Linked DNA regions of Paraneptunicella aestuarii. The protein of the gene in region 1 binds, or shares a complex with, the protein of each later gene. Links are inferred from orthologs where the notes say so. Each region holds a gene or a part of one and is shown on either strand. Other genes may lie near its edges. The genes, in order: KIH87_RS16830 and dsbC.

The links.
Region 2: the proteins of KIH87_RS16830 (region 1) and dsbC are in contact, whole or in part, in a crystal structure (PDB 1JZD), measured with the Escherichia coli proteins. The link is inferred for Paraneptunicella aestuarii from one-to-one orthologs.

Annotation. Positions count from the first base shown.
Region 1 is NZ_CP074570.1:4,313,938-4,324,408, forward strand. Bases 3,290-6,231 are described here. They hold KIH87_RS16830 (protein-disulfide reductase DsbD), read right to left. Parts: upstream 5,708-6,231; coding sequence 3,872-5,707; downstream 3,290-3,871. Other genes in these bases: upp (uracil phosphoribosyltransferase), read left to right, coding at 3,290-3,795; cutA (divalent-cation tolerance protein CutA), read right to left, coding at 5,704-6,021. Also shown: KIH87_RS16805 (MFS transporter), read left to right, coding at 1-181; accC (acetyl-CoA carboxylase biotin carboxylase subunit), read right to left, coding at 325-1,680; accB (acetyl-CoA carboxylase biotin carboxyl carrier protein), read right to left, coding at 1,692-2,147; aroQ (type II 3-dehydroquinate dehydratase), read right to left, coding at 2,178-2,618; more of upp, read left to right, coding at 3,217-3,289; KIH87_RS16840 (FxsA family protein), read left to right, coding at 6,252-6,731; KIH87_RS16845 (co-chaperone GroES), read left to right, coding at 7,119-7,409; groL (chaperonin GroEL), read left to right, coding at 7,475-9,121; ltrA (group II intron reverse transcriptase/maturase), read left to right, coding at 10,126-10,471. UniProt on the Escherichia coli protein: Required to facilitate the formation of correct disulfide bonds in some periplasmic proteins and for the assembly of the periplasmic c-type cytochromes.
Region 2 is NZ_CP074570.1:1,025,968-1,036,407, reverse strand. The notes cover bases 393-3,303. They hold dsbC (bifunctional protein-disulfide isomerase/oxidoreductase DsbC), read right to left. Parts: upstream 2,256-3,303; coding sequence 1,530-2,255; downstream 393-1,529. Other genes in these bases: xerD (site-specific tyrosine recombinase XerD), read right to left, coding at 2,461-3,303; recJ (single-stranded-DNA-specific exonuclease RecJ), read right to left, coding at 393-1,498. Outside these bases: more of recJ, read right to left, coding at 1-392; more of xerD, read right to left, coding at 3,304-3,402; flavodoxin FldB, read left to right, coding at 3,530-4,096; folM (dihydromonapterin reductase), read left to right, coding at 4,149-4,853; KIH87_RS04290 (GNAT family N-acetyltransferase), read left to right, coding at 4,862-5,308; KIH87_RS04285 (hypothetical protein), read left to right, coding at 5,652-6,029; KIH87_RS04280 (tRNA1(Val) (adenine(37)-N6)-methyltransferase), read right to left, coding at 6,116-6,940; KIH87_RS04275 (S9 family peptidase), read left to right, coding at 7,188-9,410; KIH87_RS04270 (serine/threonine dehydratase), read left to right, coding at 9,465-10,440. UniProt on the Escherichia coli protein: Acts as a disulfide isomerase, interacting with incorrectly folded proteins to correct non-native disulfide bonds.

The DNA.
Region 1 (10,471 bases):
GACCGGCTTGATTGTGATCTTTTCCGCACTTGGCGGCACTTTGGGTAGTTTGACCACGGGCATGATATTCGAGCATTTTGATGGCCAAACAGCGTTCTATTTTATGTTGTGCCCCATCGTGATTTTGGTGATTTCACTGAGTATCTATAAGAAGCTTTTACCTGCGGCTCATGCGGATTGATCTTCTGATTGCTCTCTACTTACTCTTCATCATACTGATGAATATCAACATCTCAATTCCCCCATAGCAAACGCCCATAAAAAAACTGCGCTCTAAATACATAGAGCGCAGTTTTTAAAATCAGGATAAGAGATTTCTTAAGTTTATTGAGCTTCTTCCTCGTGTTGCAACTTCCATTCAAGATACAGAATGTTAGTGCCACCATTACGGAAGTTCTGGTCTGACATAATACGTTTTTGCAGCGGAATATTGGTCTTGATACCGTCAACAACCAATTCATCCAATGCATGACGCATACGGGCAATAGCAACATCACGACTCTCACCATAAGTGATCAGTTTACCGATCATCGAATCATAGTAAGGCGGTACTGTGTAACCAGAATAAATGTGAGAATCCCAACGCACTCCCATGCCACCCGCAGGATGGAATCGAGTAATAGTTCCAGGTGATGGAATGAAAGTTTTCGGATCTTCAGCATTAATACGGCACTCGATGGCATGGCCTCGAACACGAATTTCTGACTGGTCGATAGACAACGGCTGACCTGCAGCAATACGTAATTGCTCCTTAATCAAGTCAACGCCAGTAATCATTTCAGTCACCGGATGCTCAACCTGAATACGTGTGTTCATTTCAATGAAATAGAACTCGCCGTTTTCATACAAGAACTCGAAAGTACCCGCACCACGATAGCCAATATCCACACACGCATTACAGCAACGCTCACCAATGCGAGCACGCATCTCAGGAGTGATACCTGGTGCTGGCGCTTCTTCAACCACTTTCTGGTGACGACGTTGCATAGAGCAATCACGTTCACACAAGTGAACCGCATTGCCCTGACCATCAGCCAGAACCTGAATTTCAACGTGACGTGGGTTTTCAAGGAATTTCTCCATATAAACAACGTCGTTGTTGAAAGCAGCTTTCGCTTCAGCCTTGGTCATCGCGATAGATTCAAGCAAATCTTTCTCATTATGAACCACACGCATACCACGACCACCACCACCACCGGCAGCTTTAATGATAATCGGGTATCCAATACGCTTGGCGATAGATTTGTTAGTATCGCCATTTTCACCTAGAGGCCCATCAGAACCCGGTACGCATGGAACACCCGCTTTCTTCATCGCTTCGATAGCAGAAACCTTATCGCCCATCAAATTGATGGTGTCAGCTTTAGGGCCAATGAAGATAAAGCCGCTTTTTTCAACCTGCTCAGCAAAATTAGCATTCTCAGCCAAAAAGCCATATCCAGGGTGAATAGCAACAGAATTGGTAACTTCTGCCGCAGCGATAATAGCGGGGATGTTTAAATAACTTTCTGTTGCTGATGCACGACCAATACAAATAGATTCGTCAGCCAACAACACGTGTTTGAGATCTTTATCCGCCGAGGAATGCACAGCTACCGTCTTGATGCCTAACTCTTTGCAGGCACGCAAGATCCGTAGGGCAATCTCGCCACGGTTTGCAATTAGAACTTTATCCAGCATAGTGCACCCGCTTATTCGATAACGAACAGCGGCTGGTCGAATTCGACCGTGCCTTGGTTTTCAACCAAGATCTCTTTTACAACACCAGCTTTGTCACTTTCGATTTGGTTCATCATCTTCATCGCTTCAACGATACAAAGCGTGTCGCCCACTTTTACAGTGTCGCCAATTTCAACGAAGGCTTTCGCACCTGGAGAAGATGAACGGTAGAAAGTGCCAACCATTGGAGAACGAACAATGTGACCTGAAGGCGCAGCAGCAACTGGCGCTTCCGCAGCCGCAGGCGCAGCAGCGGCTGGAGCAGGGGCTGGTGCAGGAGCTGTATAAGTAGCTGGAGCCATAGCATACGCCGGGGCAGCACTGTAGCGGTTAATACGTACAGATTCTTCACCTTCAGTAATTTCCAACTCAGCAATACCAGACTCTTCTACCAGCTCGATGAGTTTTTTGATTTTTCGAATATCCATGGGTCAGTCACTCATTATAAAAATTAAAAATTAAGATTGCGCAGACAGTTTTGCTACTGCCGCTCGCAACGCGAATTCGTAGCCCAATGCACCGAAACCACAAATCACCCCTTGCGCAACATCCGCCAAATAGGAGTGTTTACGGAAGGGTTCACGGGCGTGAACATTAGACAAATGCACTTCAATAAAGGGAATGGCTACACTTAGTAATGCATCACGAAGAGCAACACTGGTATGGGTAAAAGCGCCAGGATTGATAATAATGAAATCCTGACTTCCCATAGCATTGTGGATCTTCTCGATCAACAAATGCTCGGCATTGCTCTGATAATGCTCCAAGGTTACGCCTAATGTTCCGGCTAACACATCCAGACCATTAACGATATCTTGCAAAGATTGAGAACCATAAACCGCTGGCTCACGCTTACCCAGCATATTTAAGTTAGGGCCATTAAGTAATAAAATCCGCATAAACTCTCACCTAAAATACGCTATTTTGCATACATCTTCGCAATTAAGCTGCCAAAATGGAGAAAAATGCAAAGCAACCTGATTTTTCGCCAAAATTGAAACACAAATGCTAATTATAGGCGCATCTGCATAAATGACAGCAATTTACTGGTCTTATCAGCGACGATAAGCACAAAGTTCTACTATTTCACACTTAAAAAAATTAAGCAACGGCAAGCGAGGTAAAATTTTTATCACAAATAGATTAAATTTAAAACTATTTCCCCGACAATTTGCGAGAAAAATTACTACCAAGCAGGTAATAAATCACCATCAAAACTAACCTAAGTATCAAAATTCTTCATTTTCGAGTATTTTCTGCCTCAAATAACGATTATTTCTAACAAATCCCTCCAATATTCCAATAAATTTTCATATGAAAGGCTGCAAATGAAATTTCAGGTTAATTTTTTAACCTGAAAATATAAAAAATGATTGCTTCTACCTGTATCCTCTCTAATATAAAAAAATACTCACGACTCAACTTAATATCTGGACGGAGACAGTTGTGCCTGTACACCACATACACCACCCCTTACTGGAACATAAAATTAGCCTCATGCGAGAGCTAAACATTAGTACGAAAAGTTTTCGCGAGCTCGCCAGTGAAATAGGCAACCTTCTAACTTACGAGGCAACACGTCACCTTCCGACAGAAGAAGTTGAAATAATGGGATGGCAAGAAAAACCCATCAAAGTTAAGCGTATTGTGGGAAAAACTCTCACTTTAGTACCTATTTTGCGCGCAGGATTGGGAATGTTAGACGGCGTAATGAGTCTGGTTCCCACCGCCAAAGTCAGTGTTGTAGGTTTATACCGAGATGAAGAAACATTAGAGCCTGTAGCTTATTTCGATAAGGTCGTTAAAGACATCCACCAACGAACAGCGCTGATCGTGGATCCCATGCTCGCTACGGGTGGAACAATGAAAGCCGCTATTGAGCTGATCAAAAGCAAAGGCTGTACCGATATTATGTGCCTGGTATTGCTGGCTTGTCCTGAAGGTATTAAGACGATTACCGATGCTCACCCCGACGTCGATATTTACACAGCAACCATTGATGAGGGACTCAATGAAAAAGGTTATATCATCCCTGGTGTGGGTGATGCTGGAGACAAGATATTCGGAACTCAATAATTAAATAACTAAATTCAATAACTGCGGATTCCGGCTTAAAAACAGGAATCCACAGTTATCCGTTACCCGATATTAATCACTTCAAAGCGCGATTAATATGCTCAGCAAAGCGATCTGCCGGCATAAACCCCGTCACTCTGGCTCTTTCCAATTCTGTTCCATTCACATCAAAAAACATAATGGTCGGCAGCCCTAACACGCTAAAGGCTTCCTGGAACTCCAAATTTTCAGGCGTGTTGTCGGTAAGATCGATTTGGAATAGCTCGGTATTCGCTAATACGGCTTTCACTCGAGGATCCGGAAAGGTGTATTTTTCAAATTCCTTACAAGCCACACACCAATCCGCATAAAGGTCGATCATTACCGATTTACCCTGAGCATTGGCTTGCGCGACTTTTTGTTCAAAATCAGCGTAATTCTTCACAATCTTGAACTGCAAATGCGCCATTTCTGTACCAACTTGCTGTGCAGTTTCCGGCATCAAAGAATCACGAATTTTTTCATAACCATAAATGGCAGAAGCAAACATTCCCAAGAAAATGACAACCGTTCGAACACCCTTCCAGAAGGTCAAGACCGTTTGTTGATTCTTCTCATAGTAGTAACCAAACATGGCTAAGCCTAATACGCCCCAAACCATGCTTATCCAGAAACCACTATACATGCGTTCAACGAACACCAGCGCCACAGCCAGCATCATAAAACCGAACGTCACTTTAACCACATTCATCCAGTTGCCAGCTTTAGGTAGCAACTTACCGCCAGTCACAGCAAAGGCAACCAGTGGAATACCCATGCCAAAACTAAGTACGTAAAGCGCCGTAAAGCCCAACATCAAATCGCCGCTTTGCGCGATATAGAGCAAAATAGCGGTTAACGGTGCTGTAGTACAAGGCGACGCCACTAATCCGGAAATCGCTCCCATCACAAACACGCCAAAGTAACTGCCGCCTTTTTGCTGGTTGCTCAGATTATTCAGTTTAACCTGCCAACTTGACGGCAATTGCAACTCATATGCTCCAAACATCGCCGCAGCCAAGGCAACAAACACCACGATTAAAACCGTCAAAATGGCAGGGTGCTGTAATGCTGCCTGAAACTGCACACCCGCACTGGCCACAACCAACCCTAACAATGAATAGGTCAGAGCCATCCCTTGAACGTAAATCAGAGACAAACTCAACGTATGACTGGTGTTAGCGTTCTTTCCTTGTCCCACAACAATGCCAGAAATAATGGGATACATGGGAAATACGCATGGTGTGAAAGCAAGGCCAATACCCAGCAACAAAAAGCCTAACAATGTTAAAAACATACTGTCCTGGCTTTTTAGCAAATCCAGTAACTGGAATTGTTCAGACACAGGCGCGCTTGAACTTTCTTGCTCTTTAATCGATATAACCGAAGAAGGTTCTGTTGCATGGTTGCCAGAATCAGTTGCCTTGGCAACTACCTCAGACAAATACACAACCTTTGTCGTAGGCGGGTAACACAATCCGAGCTCGGCACAGCCTTGATATTGGATCTTAACCACACCATCGTTAATGGAATGCTTTATAGGAAACTGAACATCTACGTGCTCAAAAAAGACATCCGACACGCCGAAGAATTCATCTTCTATTTCGCGAGCTTCAGGGAAAACAGGCTCCCCCAACTCGGCCTGTTTCACCACGGTTTTAAATTGTTTCTTGTAGAGGTAGTAACCCTCAGCAATTTGCCAGCTGAGCGTTAGTTGATCGTCCTTTTGATAAAAATCGAACTGAAATGCCTGATCCACAGGCAAGAATTCCGGCTGCTCCTGGAACAGATCTGACATAAAGTCATTTTGCTGCCCCTGAACATGGAACGTAACACTAATAAAGCAAAAGAAAATCCAAAAAATACGAGCAAATAGAGGGTTTATTTTATTCATTTAACACTTTTTCTTATCCAATCTGCGTAATCTTCACTGGCATGACTAATATCCAACACAACCCATTCAGGCAAATCATACGAATGTAATTCAAACATACTTTCACGAAGCTCCTTTTCCACTGATTTTTTGGTTTTAACGATCACCTGGCATTCCTGATCCTGCTGAACCGTCCCTTCCCACATGTAAACAGAAACCACTCCGGGAACAATGTTCACACATGCAGCCAACTGGGATTTAACCGCACGATATGCAATATCTCTCGCCACCGACATATTGGGGCAAGTACACAAAATTACGCAAAAGTCTGACATAACAGCTCCTATGACCTGCAACACTGCTCGATAATTTCACAGCAATGTCATGATAAGTGATAAACTTGGCTACCAACAGGCATTTTTAGCTGGCGTTCAGAGGAACAACCATGCATGCCCGTTAAAATTTCATCTATTGAGAAATCAACATTTACCACAATGTTGTTCCTTTAAAATTAGAACAAATTGGGATTACCGTGTTTTTTAAATTATTCATTCTGTTTGCCGTCATGCCTATTGTAGAAATTTCCCTGTTGTTGCAGGTGGGTGACATCATCGGCGGCTGGAACACTTTGGCGATTGTGATCATCACGGCATTTATTGGTGCATCACTGGTTCGCCAACAAGGAACACAAACCTTTGTTCAAGCGCAGCATAAAATGCATCAAGGACAGCTTCCCGGTCAAGAGCTTGCCGAAGGATTATTATTATTAATTGCTGGCGTGCTATTAGTTACCCCGGGATTTATTACCGACATTATCGGCCTGCTGTTTACCTTGCCCATCACTCGTCCTATGATTGCCAGCTACCTGGTTAAAAACTTCTTCAATAAAATGACGATGAATGCCAATCAATCGTTTACCTACACCTATCACTCAGAACATCACCGTTCAAATTCACAATCCCAAGAAGACATTATTGAAGGTGAATTTCGCCGAACCGACAATCCTGCAATCAAGGATGTAAACAACGATAAAGAACAGCCTTAAACCACACTACCTTTCAAGAGATGATGATATACATCAGCATGACGAAGAGGCTCTAAGAAAATCCTTAATATCGCCGTCATGCCGCACAACAATGCCGCACAACGATGCGGCATCCAGAATGCATTGGTGTCATTCCAAATTCATTTCGGAATCTCTGGCTTAAACGTCAAATAGAGCATTTTATTAACCAGAAATCACCGCTTTCGCCGAACAATGAAAAAAAATACAAATTTTTTTAAAAAAGATCCTTGAGATCATTGCTGCCACCCCCATTTACGCTGGCAACAAATTCAACGGAGTAGATCATACGGTCTACTCGAATGTTTTATTGAGTTCCATAAGGAACAAAATTAAATCTAATCTTGCATATTTCAGGAGATTGAAAAGATGGCAATTCGTCCTTTACACGATCGCGTAATCGTTAAACGCCAAGAGCAAGAAAGCAAATCTGCTGGTGGTATTGTACTAACAGGCTCTGCCGCCGAAAAATCAACTCGCGGTAAAGTTGTTGCTGTTGGTAATGGTCGTATTTTAGAAAACGGTGAAGTTCGTGCCCTAGATGTAAAAGTTGGCGATATCGTTGTTTTTAATGATGGTTACGGTGTGAAAACCGAAAAGCTTGATGGTGAAGAAGTGCTTATCATGAGCGAAAACGATATTTTGGCCATCGTTGAATAATCGCTAAATAGACATCATCAAACCGTTTTTTCAGTTTTAAAAGAATTTTGAGAGGAAAATAAACAATGGCAGCAAAAGAAGTCCGTTTTTCCGACGACGCTCGTGCAAAAATGCTTAACGGCGTAAACATCCTTGCTAACGCAGTAAGAGTTACTTTGGGTCCTAAAGGCCGTAACGTAGTTTTAGACAAATCTTTCGGCGCTCCTACAATCACTAAAGACGGTGTATCTGTAGCCAAAGAAATCGAACTTGAAGACAAGTTTGAAAACATGGGCGCTCAAATGGTGAAAGAAGTAGCGTCTAAAGCAAACGACGAAGCAGGTGACGGTACAACTACTGCAACCGTATTAGCGCAAGCTATCGTAACCGAAGGTTTGAAATCAGTTGCAGCGGGCATGAACCCAATGGATCTGAAACGCGGTATCGACAAAGCGGTAGCCGCTGCTGTTGAGCAACTAAAAGCCCTTTCTACCGAATGTAAAGACAGCAAATCTATCGCTCAGGTAGGTACTATCTCTGCTAATGCTGACGAAGAAATCGGTAACATCATTGCAGAAGCAATGGACAAAGTAGGTCAAGAAGGTGTTATCACTGTAGAAGAAGGCCAGGCTCTGGAAAACGAACTGGACGTTGTAGAAGGTATGCAGTTCGACCGTGGTTACCTGTCTCCTTACTTCATCAACAATCAGGAAAATGGCACTGTTGAACTAGACAACCCATACATCCTGCTGGTTGACAAAAAAGTTTCTAACATTCGCGAATTGCTACCTACTTTGGAAGCTGTTGCAAAAGCATCCAAGCCTCTGTTGATCATCGCTGAAGACGTAGAAGGCGAAGCATTGGCAACATTGGTTGTAAACAACATGCGCGGCATCGTAAAAGTAGCGGGCGTCAAAGCACCTGGTTTCGGCGACCGTCGTAAAGCCATGTTACAAGACATCGCAACGTTGACTGGCGGTACTGTTGTTTCTGAAGAAATCGGTATGGAACTGGAAAAAATCCAGTTAGAAGATTTGGGTACAGCAAAACGCGTAGTTATCAATAAAGACAACACAACGGTTGTTGATGGCGCGGGCGACCAAGACGCAATCCAGGGTCGTTGCGCTCAAATTCGTCAACAAATCGAAGAATCAACTTCTGACTACGACAAAGAAAAACTGCAAGAGCGTTTGGCTAAATTGTCTGGCGGCGTAGCAGTTATCAAAGTTGGCGCAGCCACTGAAGTTGAAATGAAAGAGAAGAAAGACCGCGTAGAAGACGCGCTTCACGCAACTCGCGCAGCGGTTGAAGAAGGCGTAGTACCTGGTGGCGGTGTTGCTTTGGTACGTTGTGCTGCTAAATTGGCAGACCTACAAGGCGACAATGAAGACCAAACTCACGGCGTGAAATTGGCACTTCGTGCAATGGAAGCTCCTCTACGTCAAATCGCACAAAATGCGGGCGCAGAAGGCTCGGTTGTTACCAACAATGTTAAAGCTCACGACGGCAACTACGGTTACAACGCAGGTAACGACACCTACGGCGACATGTTGGAAATGGGTATCCTTGACCCAACTAAAGTAACGCGCTCTGCATTGCAATTCGCAGCGTCTATTGCCAGCTTGATGATCACCACCGAAGCCATGATTGCTGATGCACCGAAGAAAGACGGTGGCTCAATGCCTGACATGGGTGGCATGGGCGGCATGGGCGGTATGGGCGGTATGATGTAGTGCGACGAGAGTCGCACCGCGCTAACGTAACTTTATGATTTCAATAGAAATATAGAGTTACGTTCCCTTGGGCTGAGTGGTAGACGATACCCTCAGCCACCTTTACTCAGCATTAGCTGAGCCCCTTAAGAACGTTGAAGGTCAACACATCTAATGTGAACGTTCGAGTTAATGGTCATAAGGATTATGACTTTAATAGCTGACCTAGCCTTCTAAATAATCAGATTTATATCTGCATACTTCAAAGTATCCATGGCAATGCTGTCTTTGATGGTTATGTCCTCTGGAATATGTCAAATAGCGCAGCGATAGAAGCTGCTTTGATGATTGTCTGACGTATTCGTCAACGATCAGACCTGTTATTCAGCTAACAGTAGCCTAGGGTTAGTGCGTCTGGAGTGATCCGTTCGTGCGAAGCTACCCAACAATGTACCTCTGCATCTGCGGATTAATTCACCGTGAGGTGGTTAATGTATTGGTTAAAGGCAAACCGATACGGGGCTAGGCTAGTTGGTATGGTTAACGTAAGTGAACTACTGATAAACACCGTCAACCGCAATAAGCGAAATGTCTTTGTTACGCTTAGACCAAAAGGTATGTGGCTGGTTATTCCTTTTACATCTGGGAATACGCTGACATTCAGCCATCGGTGAATAGGTAGAACCTAACCCAACTTTGTCATCAAAGTGGAACTCGGTAAGCCCGACTATCCGCCCGACTTCTCTTTGAGAATGTCAGGCAGGTGAACCGTAAGGCAAACTGTTGGATAAGCGGGTAAAGGATATTGGAAAAAGCGAATGCCAGTTTGTAATGAGCTGGATAGGGATTCAAGCTTTGTCCCAACCGGAAACGGTGCAGACTTCCAATTGGTCTTTAATCGTGTGAAGACGTGTAAAGTCTTTATAAATGCGTTCATCCCGTGGGGAGAAATATCCATCCTCCTCACGGGAGTAGTAGATATTTCGTTCTCATGGCATGAACTTCTAATTTAGGAGAACAGCAAGATGAGTGCGACATTGTTAGTACCTGCGTTCCCACACAAACCGTCGAGTTGGCACAGTATTAACTGGGGTAAAACGCAACGGCAAGTGAGAGGACTACAAGTACGGATCGCGAAGGCGACTAAGGAACAACAATGGCGCAAAGTGAAAGCTTTGCAACGTATGTTGGTACGTTCGTTTGCAGCCAAAGCAATGGCGGTTAAACGAGTGACGGAGAACAGAGGTAAAGGAACGCCCGGTGTTGATGGGCAATTGTGGAGTACCCCTGAGTGCAAATGGAGGGCTATTTTTCGATTAACGCGAACAGGTTATAAACCCATGCCTTTACGGCGGGTTTATATTCCTAAAG
Region 2 (10,440 bases), 3.3 Mb from region 1 along the record:
ACTCACCATCGAATACAGGTTCAGGAAAACCTTGTCCCCAAGGGCCTGCGGCCTTTAGTTGCTGAGCAAAGGGTAAATTAAAGCATTCTTTCTGTAGCTGGCCGTCACTTAAAATCACATCCTGCAATTCCATGCCTTCAAGAAATTCTTCACATAACTGGTCGAAGACTTTAATAAATGCCGCCAGTTTATCTGCATTAATGGTTAAACCAGCGGCAGCGGCATGACCACCGAATTTCTGAATAATGCCGGGGTAGCGATTATAGAGTTCGTCCAGCAGATCACGAATATGTACACCGGGAATAGAGCGAGCAGAGCCTTTTAAGGTGGTTTCGTCTTGCCACGCCATTGCCACAGTTGGTCGGTTGTACTTGTCTTTAACACGCCCGGCTAGAATACCAATAATACCCTGGTGCCAGGTTTCTTCATAAAGCACAATGCCACTTGGCATGGTGTCATTGCCTAAAGCAAACTGCGCCAAAAATGCGTCTGCATCTTTTTGCATACTGGATTCAATTTCACGGCGTTCACTGTTCAAACTATCCAAACGGCTGGCTAAATGAATCGCCGTGTACTCGTCATCGGTAAGCAAACACTGGATGCCCAAAGACATATCATCCAAGCGCCCAGCGGCGTTGAGTCGAGGGCCTAACACAAAGCCCATTGTCGAAGCGTCGATATCGGAGTTAGTCCGCTTGGCAACTTGCAACATGGCATTAATCCCCGCGCAACATTGCCCGGCTCGAATACGTTGAATGCCCTGATGTACCAAAATGCGATTATTGCCGTCCAGTTTCACTACGTCAGCAACCGTACCCAAAGCCACTAAATCCAGCAGATTAGTTAGATTAGGCGGGCTTATTTGCCGCTCGGCAAACCAGTTCGACTGCTGCAAATGTCGAAGCAATGCCATCATGAGATAAAAAGCAACGCCCACTCCGGCAAGGTTTTTAGAGGCAAACTCGCAACCGGATTGATTGGGGTTAACTATGGCATCAGCATTGGGTAGCTGCTCAGCGGGTAAATGGTGATCGGTGATCACTACCGACATTCCCTTCTGTTTTGCCAACGCCACACCTTCAATACAGCTAATGCCGTTATCTACTGTGATAATTAGCTCTGCGCCCTGCTCATACGCCATGGTGACAATTTCAGGGCTCAGACCATAACCAAATTCAAATCGGTTCGGCACCAAATAACTGTGCTTTTTATTGCCTAATTGATTAAGAGCACGAATGACCAGAGCAGTGCTTGTTGCGCCATCGGCGTCGAAATCACCCACCACCATAATATGCTTCTGCTCAGCCATGGCCGACGCCAAAATAGCCACTGCTTCGGAAATACCTTTCAAGCCTTGATAATGCTGTAAATGAGAAGTAGTTCGCTGCACATCAGCGTCAGTTAATGCTCCTCGACGGGCATAGATTTGTTGAATGACAGGGTGTAAATCAGAAGAAAGCCCATCTGTCGTAACAGACGGGCGTTGTTGAATATTCAAGATTTAATAATGCTATAAAGTCAGGTTAAAACTACATTGCGCTCAGCAGTTGCTCAAGTTGAGCAGCCGGCTGATAGCCTGGCATCATGGTTCCATCAGCCAAAACAATGGCAGGAGTACCGGTTACGCCCACTTGCTGACCAAACATATATTCTTCATGAACCTTGTCGTCGCACACAGCAGGTTCAACTTCTCCACCATTTTTAGCAGCGGTCAAAGCAGCCTGCTTATCTTTAGCGCACCAAACTGACTGCATATCACTGAAACCCTGGCTTTGAGGGCCACCACGAGGAAACGCCAAATAACGAACAGTGATACCACGCTTGTTATATTCGTCCATTTCGTTATGCAACTTACGGCAGTAACCACATGTGATATCGGTAAATACGGTTACAGCATATTTTTCATCTTTAGCTTTGAACTCAATCATGTCGTTTTGGAAAGCTTTAAGACCATCAAGGCGAGCTCCGGAAAGCGCTTCTTCTGTCATATTGCGCATGCCTTCATCAAGGTTGAAGATGCGCCCATGAACAAAATACCTGGCATCGGCACTGACATAAAACAAACCACGTTCGGTCATCGCTTGATATAAGCCATCAATGGGTGATGGAGTAACGCTGATAACGTCCATTTTCAACAGGTTTTCAATTTTTTCTTTAACGGCTGTTTTACCGTCAACGGCGGCTACTTCTTGCGCTTGAGCCACAAAGGCAAAAGCAACCAATACCAAAGCCATGACACGAGTTATGATTTGCATAAAAAATCCCGATTAACGTGGTGTTGTACCACTCGTTGTATCTGCTGTTGTCTAAACATGAATATTCAAAGTATTAGACCCAAGATTTGGCATTATATTTCCGCAGAGAACGGATTTCTACGCAAATTAACATATTACTTATAGTATTCAGCTTTGGTTTAGGTCGTTTGCTTAGCTTGCCTTTACTCTTTGTTCAGCTTTAAATTTACCCTCTGGGATGATGCTCTGTAACCAGTTTTTGTAGGCGCTCCGTGGCAATGTGAGTGTAAATTTGCGTTGTGGAAAGGTCGCTATGCCCTAACAGCATCTGTACCGCTCTTAAGTCTGCGCCATGGTTCAACAAGTGAGTAGCAAACGCATGACGAAGTGTGTGAGGCGATAAAATTCGCGAGTCGATATTGGCTTTTTGAGCATAATACTTAATACGATGCCAGAAGGTTTGCCGGGTCATCATTGTGCCTCGGCTGCTGGGAAATAAAATATCGCTACGTCCTTTTAGCAAATCTGGGCGTCCTTTACGTAAAAATTCATTGATCCATTCAATCGCCAATTCTCCCATTGGCACTAAACGTTCTTTATTTCCCTTACCCGTCACCCGAATCAATCCTTGTTGTAAACTCACCTGATTCAGCGACAAACCGATTAATTCAGATACCCGCAAACCAGAGGCATACAACAGTTCGAGCATTGCTTTGTCGCGCAATTGCACGCTGTCTTCTTCATAAAGTGGAGCTTCCAGTAAGTCTTGTACTTGTGCTTCGGATATCACTTTAGGCAAGGGTTTGGAAAGCTTGGGATTATGGATCAGAGACAGTGGATTATCTTCCCGCATTTGCTGTTCATGCAGCCACTTGAAAAAGGCTCTGAGACTACTTAAAAATCGCGCAGTGCTGCGCTCAGAAAATCCCTGCTCATAGCGCTGAGCCAGATAATGATTAATATCTCCCCCTTGAATATCACATAACTCACTCGCACCTTGATTGACTTTCAAAAACTCAGCGAATTTGGATAAATCCGTACGATATGCACTAAGTGTGTGCTTACTTAACCCCTTTTCCAGCCATAACGAATCGATAAACTGCTCTATTATTTCAGCATTAGATTCGGATAGGTTACGAGGCTTAACTCGGCGATCTGGACGCGTCATAAAAGAATTAAAGTGGTTATATTTCAGGAGTCTAAGAATAGTAACACGTTGCAGTGTTTATTTGCTCAACCATGTTACAATCGCGCACCATAATTTATCGCAACACGTTTTTTATCATTCAAAGACTATGTCAAATTCAGCAACTCCCATTGGTTTATTTTACGGTTCAACCACTTGCTACACTGAAATGGCAGCAGAAAAAATTCAGGAAGCAATTAAAGAAGCTTGTAATGGCAATGACAGAGTTTCTGTTCACAACATTAAAGATGTGGATTTAAAGAAAGCTGAAGCTTTCGACATCATCATTTTCGGCATTTCCACCTGGGACTTTGGCGAATTGCAAGAAGACTGGGAATCGCAGTGGGATGATATCGAACAGGTGAATCTGCAAGACAAGATCGTGGCAATTTATGGTTTAGGTGATCAAGAAGGTTACCCGGACTGGTTCCAAGATGCTATTGGCATGTTACACGACAAAATTGCTCCTCAAGGCTGCCATTTTATTGGATATTGGCCTACTGAAGGTTATGAATTTAACGCCTCCAAAGCCCTGACCGAAGATGGTTCTCAATTTGTCGGCTTAAGCCTTGATGATGAAACTCAGTTCGATAAAACCGATGAGCGCATCGCTATTTGGGTAGATCAGATTCTGGCTGAAATGGATGCGGTTGAAGACGTGCTCAAGAACGACTGAAAAGCTCAATAGCCTGAGCTGGCACATTGATTAAATGAGGAATGAGGAGCAATTGTTGAAACACCTTCTTATTACAGGAGCAGCTCAGCGTTTAGGATTACACTGCGCGCAAGCACTGGTTGCACAAGGCTATCAAGTCACGATCACCTATCGCACCCAGCATGATTCTCTAAAAATGTTGCAACAACAGGGCGTGCAATGCTTGTTCGCCGACTTCAGTACCGATCAGGGCGTAAAAGACTTCATTCAGCTTGCCAAACAACAATGCCCAAACCTCAATGCCATTATCCATAATGCTTCAAGCTGGCATCGAGATAGTTTGGAGCAACCCGAATCTGTATTTGATGCCATGATGCAAGTTCATGCCAAAGCGCCCTATTTAATCAATCTGGCTTTGCAGGCGCATTTTCATGAAACGCTAGAGAACATTATCCACGTTAGCGATTTTGTTGCAGAAGCGGGCAGTGAAAAGCATATCGCCTATGCTGCTTCGAAAGCGGCGATGGATAATCTGACCCGTTCATTTGCACGCAAATGGGCTCCCAAAATACGGGTAAACAGCATTGCGCCTTCCATGATTATCTTTAATGATGCCGATGATGAAGAATATCGCCACAAGGCACTGCAAAAATCCCTATTAGGTGTCGAAGCGGGCGCAGAAACCTTTAGCCAAACTGTACTTTATTTGCTCACCAACCACTATATTACTGGACAGGTTCTTGCCCTCAACGGGGGACGCAACCTAAAACTACCTTAAGGTTCCCCATGAACACCAGACAAGCCAATCTTAATGACCTATCTCAGCTTAGCGAACTCTTTGATTTATATCGTCAATTCTATCAGCAACCAACAAATATCGAAGCTTCACGTAAATTTGTAGCGCAACGCCTGGAAAATGAAGATTCTGTGTTTTTTATCACACTGGACAATTCAGGCAAGGGAACTGGATTTACACAGCTTTATCCAAGTTTTTCATCGGTTGCCATGCGCAACGTTTGGATCTTGAATGACCTATATGTCCATGAATCGTTTCGCAAACAGGGGGTCGCAACATCATTAATCGGCGCAGCAAGAGAGCACGCAATAGAAACAAAAGCGCTTTCCATAAAATTAGCCACAGCAAAAAACAATTTTAATGCTCAAGCGTTATATGAAAAGTTGGGATTTAAGAAAATGACTGAATTTGATTACTATACTTTAGTCGCAAAATAATCCTGAATTTAACCAAGAAATTATAAAAATATTCATTTATAGATGATTTCGTTTGGATGTTTAAAATTAAAATTTTCAAGCTATCCATTTGAAAGATAAACAGTATTTATTTTTTTAATAAAAAATAACCTGTCATAAAAAATTAAAAATGTCGATTTTATTCCACTCGGGTTAATTAATTTTTGTGCAATTATTAGTTCCAATAATTATTTGCCTTGCTATATTTAATAACGTAAAAGTTACAAAAATGAACTTTTAACAAATCTATCACTCGATAGGTTTTAAGAGGTGAAAAATGGCTGGAAGCCGTAGCCTGCGGTATTAATATTGAGGAGAGGCGGTTATGCGCGAAATTCAATTACCCGACGCTATGTCAGATCTGGTGAAGAATTTACAGATTGTCCAGCTACACTGGCGAAATGTGCCAATTCAGATCCCCAAATTTGCTGTATATGCCATTTTGGATCAGCCAGTCTTTGACAGCTTTATGTACAGAGACAAGCGCCGTGTTGGGTTAATTAAAGTTAAGAACTATGTGATTCCGGTCATTGACCCATTTCGCGGCAGTTTAAATGAAGAACCCAAGCATGTGGTGGTTGTTAGTCACTGTAAAGGTAATCGTTTCGGTTTATTTGGTTATCCAGCAGATAATGTTGATCCAAATGTTAGCCTGCCTTTCTATCATCGCTCTGTAAAACACATCGTGAAAGATTTCGTTTAATTAACGCAAAACCCAGGTAGATGTTGTTAGCTCGTGTCTACCTGTCATTCCTTTTCTTTTACTACTTTCCTCTTCACTATAATCATCTAAAAATTCACATAAAACGCGCGACACAGCTTAATGTAATCATCACTGTATCCACCACTGGCATCGTGGATCACTAATTCCAGCTCTTGCACTTCATCCGTTGGCGGCTCCTTAACGACACGCCAAATAATGCGCTTAACAGGTTTCATGCTGGTCGCCTTAACAGATAGCCGACTTTTTATATGCAAAGAGTGCTCAGCCAATATCTGAATAAAGTCCTCAGCTTGTTCATAAGGTAAAACACAGTAAAACTCACCAGAAGGCTTTAGCAAAAGAGCCACTTGATTCACCAGTTCATGCAAAGATAAAGAGTCTTGATGACGCGCCATTCTGCGTTGCTGACTAAACCGCTCAGCATTAATATCGTTTTGGCTCATCTGTTGCGATTGAAAATAAGGAGGATTGCAAACAATCAGATCCATGGAAGCTGGCTGGAAAGCAATGTCTTGAATACGTCCATGATGAAGCTGAAACCAATCCTTCCATAAGCTTGCTGCCATATTTTCACGAGCTTGTAGCAACGCGGCTTCATCTGGTTCAATGGCTTGAATATAAGGAAGTATGTCGACCTGATGCGTTTGACTATATTCAGCAATCTTTTGTGCCATCATGACGGCAAGCAAACCGCTTCCCGTACCGATATCCAACAGGTTGATTACACGATTCCCATCATCTTGATCGGCATTGCTTCTTGCCTCGCCAGAAAACAGCCCTTGATGAAATTCAACCCAGCTTCCTAGCACGATACTGTCAGTGCCCACTTTCATGGCACATTGATCATGAGCGATAAAAAACTGTTTAAATTGGAAACCATTATTAGGCATATTTTTCCTTATCCAGACAAAAACACGGCTTTTTGACAATACTTTACACTTTGTTCAACAGGAATACCGAATTGTCCTTGCATCCCGTAAGAGAATCTTCATTATTGCAGGCACAATGATTAAACTATGTTTAAACGCGTCCACCTTCATCTTTCGATTAATAACTGATTAATCCATACAGCCATCTAATGACAGGCACAATAAAGTGAAGGGACGCAGATTATGATTTCAGATTACGGATGCAGGAATGAAGAATAAAACGGTTATCTTCTCTTTACTCACCGGCCTGGCCTTTTCTGGCTATGGTTACTCAGAGCAACTCACCATAGAACGTATTTATGGTTCCCCCGCTTTAGATGGCACAGCACCGCAAAACCTTAAAGTTTCACCCGACGGGCAACGTATCACCTTTATTCAAGGCAAAGAAAATGATTACGAGCGTTATGATTTATGGGAATACAACATTGCCAGTGGCAAAACCCAGTTATTGTTTGACGCTGACGACCTGCACACAGGCAACGAATCGCTCTCTGATGAAGAAAAAGCTCGCCGTGAACGCATGAGAGAATACGGTAGTGGCATCATGTACTACGAATGGTCGAAAGATGGTAAAGCATTGCTTTTCCCACTCGCTGGCGACGCATACTACTACCGCATTGGTGACGAAAAAGCCAAGCGCTTGCTCAATACGCCGGAATTCGAAACCGACATCCAGTTCTCCCCTAAAGGTCACTATATCAGCTACATTCGAGAGCAAAATCTATACGTGATGGATATCGCATCGGGTGAAGAATTCCCTATCACCAAAGAGGGTGGTGGTAACATCAAAAACGGCATGGCGGAATTTGTCGCACAGGAAGAAATGGAGCGAATGACTGGCTATTGGTGGTCTCCAGACGAGTCAAAAATCGCCTTCACCAGAATTGACGAAACCCCGGTTGAGATCATTACCCGTAGTGAAATCTATGCTGACAGCATCAAGATGATCGAACAGCGTTACCCCCGGGCAGGCACACCCAATGCCAAGGTTGCACTGGCTATTTACGACCTGAAGGCGAGTAAAACCGATTGGGTTGATATGGGTAAAGAGCAAGATATCTATTTTGCTCGCGGAAACTGGATGAACGACAACCAGCACTTCACCTATCAATGGCAAAGCCGCGATCAAAAAACATTGCAGTTAAGATCCTTTGATACCAAAACCGGGAAACAAAAACAGCTTTTAGAAGAGAAAAGCAACACCTGGGTCAACCTGCATAACGGCCTACGTTTCCTGAATTCCACTGAGCAATTTATCTGGTTGTCGGAAAAAGACGGCTTTAAACATATCTATCTGCACAATAACGACGGTAGCCTGGTTAAACAGCTCACTAAAGGCGACTGGGTGGTGAATGAAATTGCAGCTGTAGATGAAGCCAGCAAAACCCTTTATTTCACCGGCCGCGTTGATACGCCAATCGAAGAACACCTGTACAAAGTTGGATTCGATGGCTCAGGACTGGCTCGAATCAGTCAGCGTAGCGGCTTCCATAAAATCGCATTCAGCGACGATGCCAGCGTCTATGTTGATGATTTCTCGACAGTGAATACACCTCCGCAAGTCAGCTTACATAAAGCAGACGGCGAACAAGTTGCATGGCTACATGAAAACGCCGTAACAGAAGGCCATCCTTTATATCCTTATATGGCGAACTGGATTGCCCCGGAATTTGGCAAGTTTAAAACCCAGGATGGCGTTACCTTGCATTACCGCTTATGGAAGCCGAAAGAAATTAAAGGCAAACACCCTGTCATCGTCTTTGTATATGGCGGCCCACACGCGCAAATCGTTACCAATGAATGGTATAAGCAGCGCGGCTTGCTAATGCAACATTGGGTAAACAAAGGCTATATCGTGTTTACGGTAGACAATCGCGGTTCCAACTATCGCGGCAAAGCCTTTGAAGAACCGATTTACGAGCGCATGGGCGAAATTGAAGTTCAAGACCAGGTTGCTGGCGTGAAATTCCTGCATACCCTTCCCTATGTTGATAAGCAACGAATTGGTATTTATGGTCACAGCTATGGCGGCTACATGGCCTTGATGGCAATGTTCAAAGCGGGAGACTACTTTTCTGCCGGCGTTTCCGGCGCACCAGTGACCGATTGGTTATTATATGACACACATTACACCGAACGTTACATGGGCAATCCTAAAACCAATGCCGATGCCTACACCAATTCATCCGTGTTCCCTTATGCCAAGAACCTTAAAGGCAAGCTGTTGATTTACCACGGCATGGCTGACGACAACGTGCTTTTCACTCACAGCACTCGTTTGTATAAGCACCTTCAAGATCTGAGCCTGCCGTTCGAAGTGATGGATTACCCTGGTAAGAAGCATAGTATTCGTGGCAAGGAAACCGGCATCCATTTGTACAAAACCATCACCAATTTCTTTGATCGTAACTTGCATCCCGAAGCGCACTAAGCGCTTCGGAGCAACATACTGAGCACGGGTTAATTAGCAAAGGAATCTCTTTAAATGTCGAATTTAAGCATCGCAGACATAGTGCAGGCTCATAGACGTATCGCACCCTATATTCATGAAACACCTGTTGTTGAATCCTCATTGCTGAATCAGTGGCTGGGGCACGAAATCTATTTCAAGGCTGAATGCTTACAAACCATCGGGGCATTTAAAATTCGTGGTGCGGTCAATGTCGTCACCAAATTAGCGGAAACAGATTCGCTCCCGAAACGGATCGTCGCCAATAGCTCAGGCAATCATGCCCAGGCAGTGGCCTACGCCGCCCGGCTTTATGGCATACCTGCCACCATATTCACTACTCAGAATGTCTCCTCAGTGAAAGCCGCTGCAACTGAAAGCTATGGCGCAGAAGTAAGACGTTTTGCCACCCGAGCTGAAGCCGATGCCGCAGTTCAGGAAGCCAGCCAAGAGCCGGGCACAGTATGGATCCCACCGTTTAATCATGAAGATATTATTACAGGCCAAGGCACAGCAGCCTTTGAAGCACTAATGGAAATCGGTGATGTAGATTCTGTGTTCGCCCCCTGTGGTGGTGGCGGCTTGGTATCGGGCACTTTCATTTCAACGCGCGCCTTATCACCCAAAGCCAAAGTAATAGGCTGTGAGCCACTAAACGCCAATGACGCCGCAGAATCTCGCCGCAAAGGCAGCATTCAAAGCTTAACCGAAACGCCCGTGACATTGGCCGATGGAGCAGCAACTCCGGCGGTCGGCAATATTACCTTCCCCTATATACAACAGCTGGATGGCTTTTTTGAGGTCAATGAAAACGATATCGCTTATTGGACACAATGGCTGCAACACTTGTTGAAGCTTCATGTTGAACCGACCAGTGCCATGTGTATGGGTGGTGTTGTCGAATGGTTGAAACAACAGTCTGAACCAAAACGAGTATTGGTGATTCTCTCTGGTGGCAACATCTCAGAAGCCAGTATGCGTAACATCTGGGCAGAAGATCATTTAAGCCGGG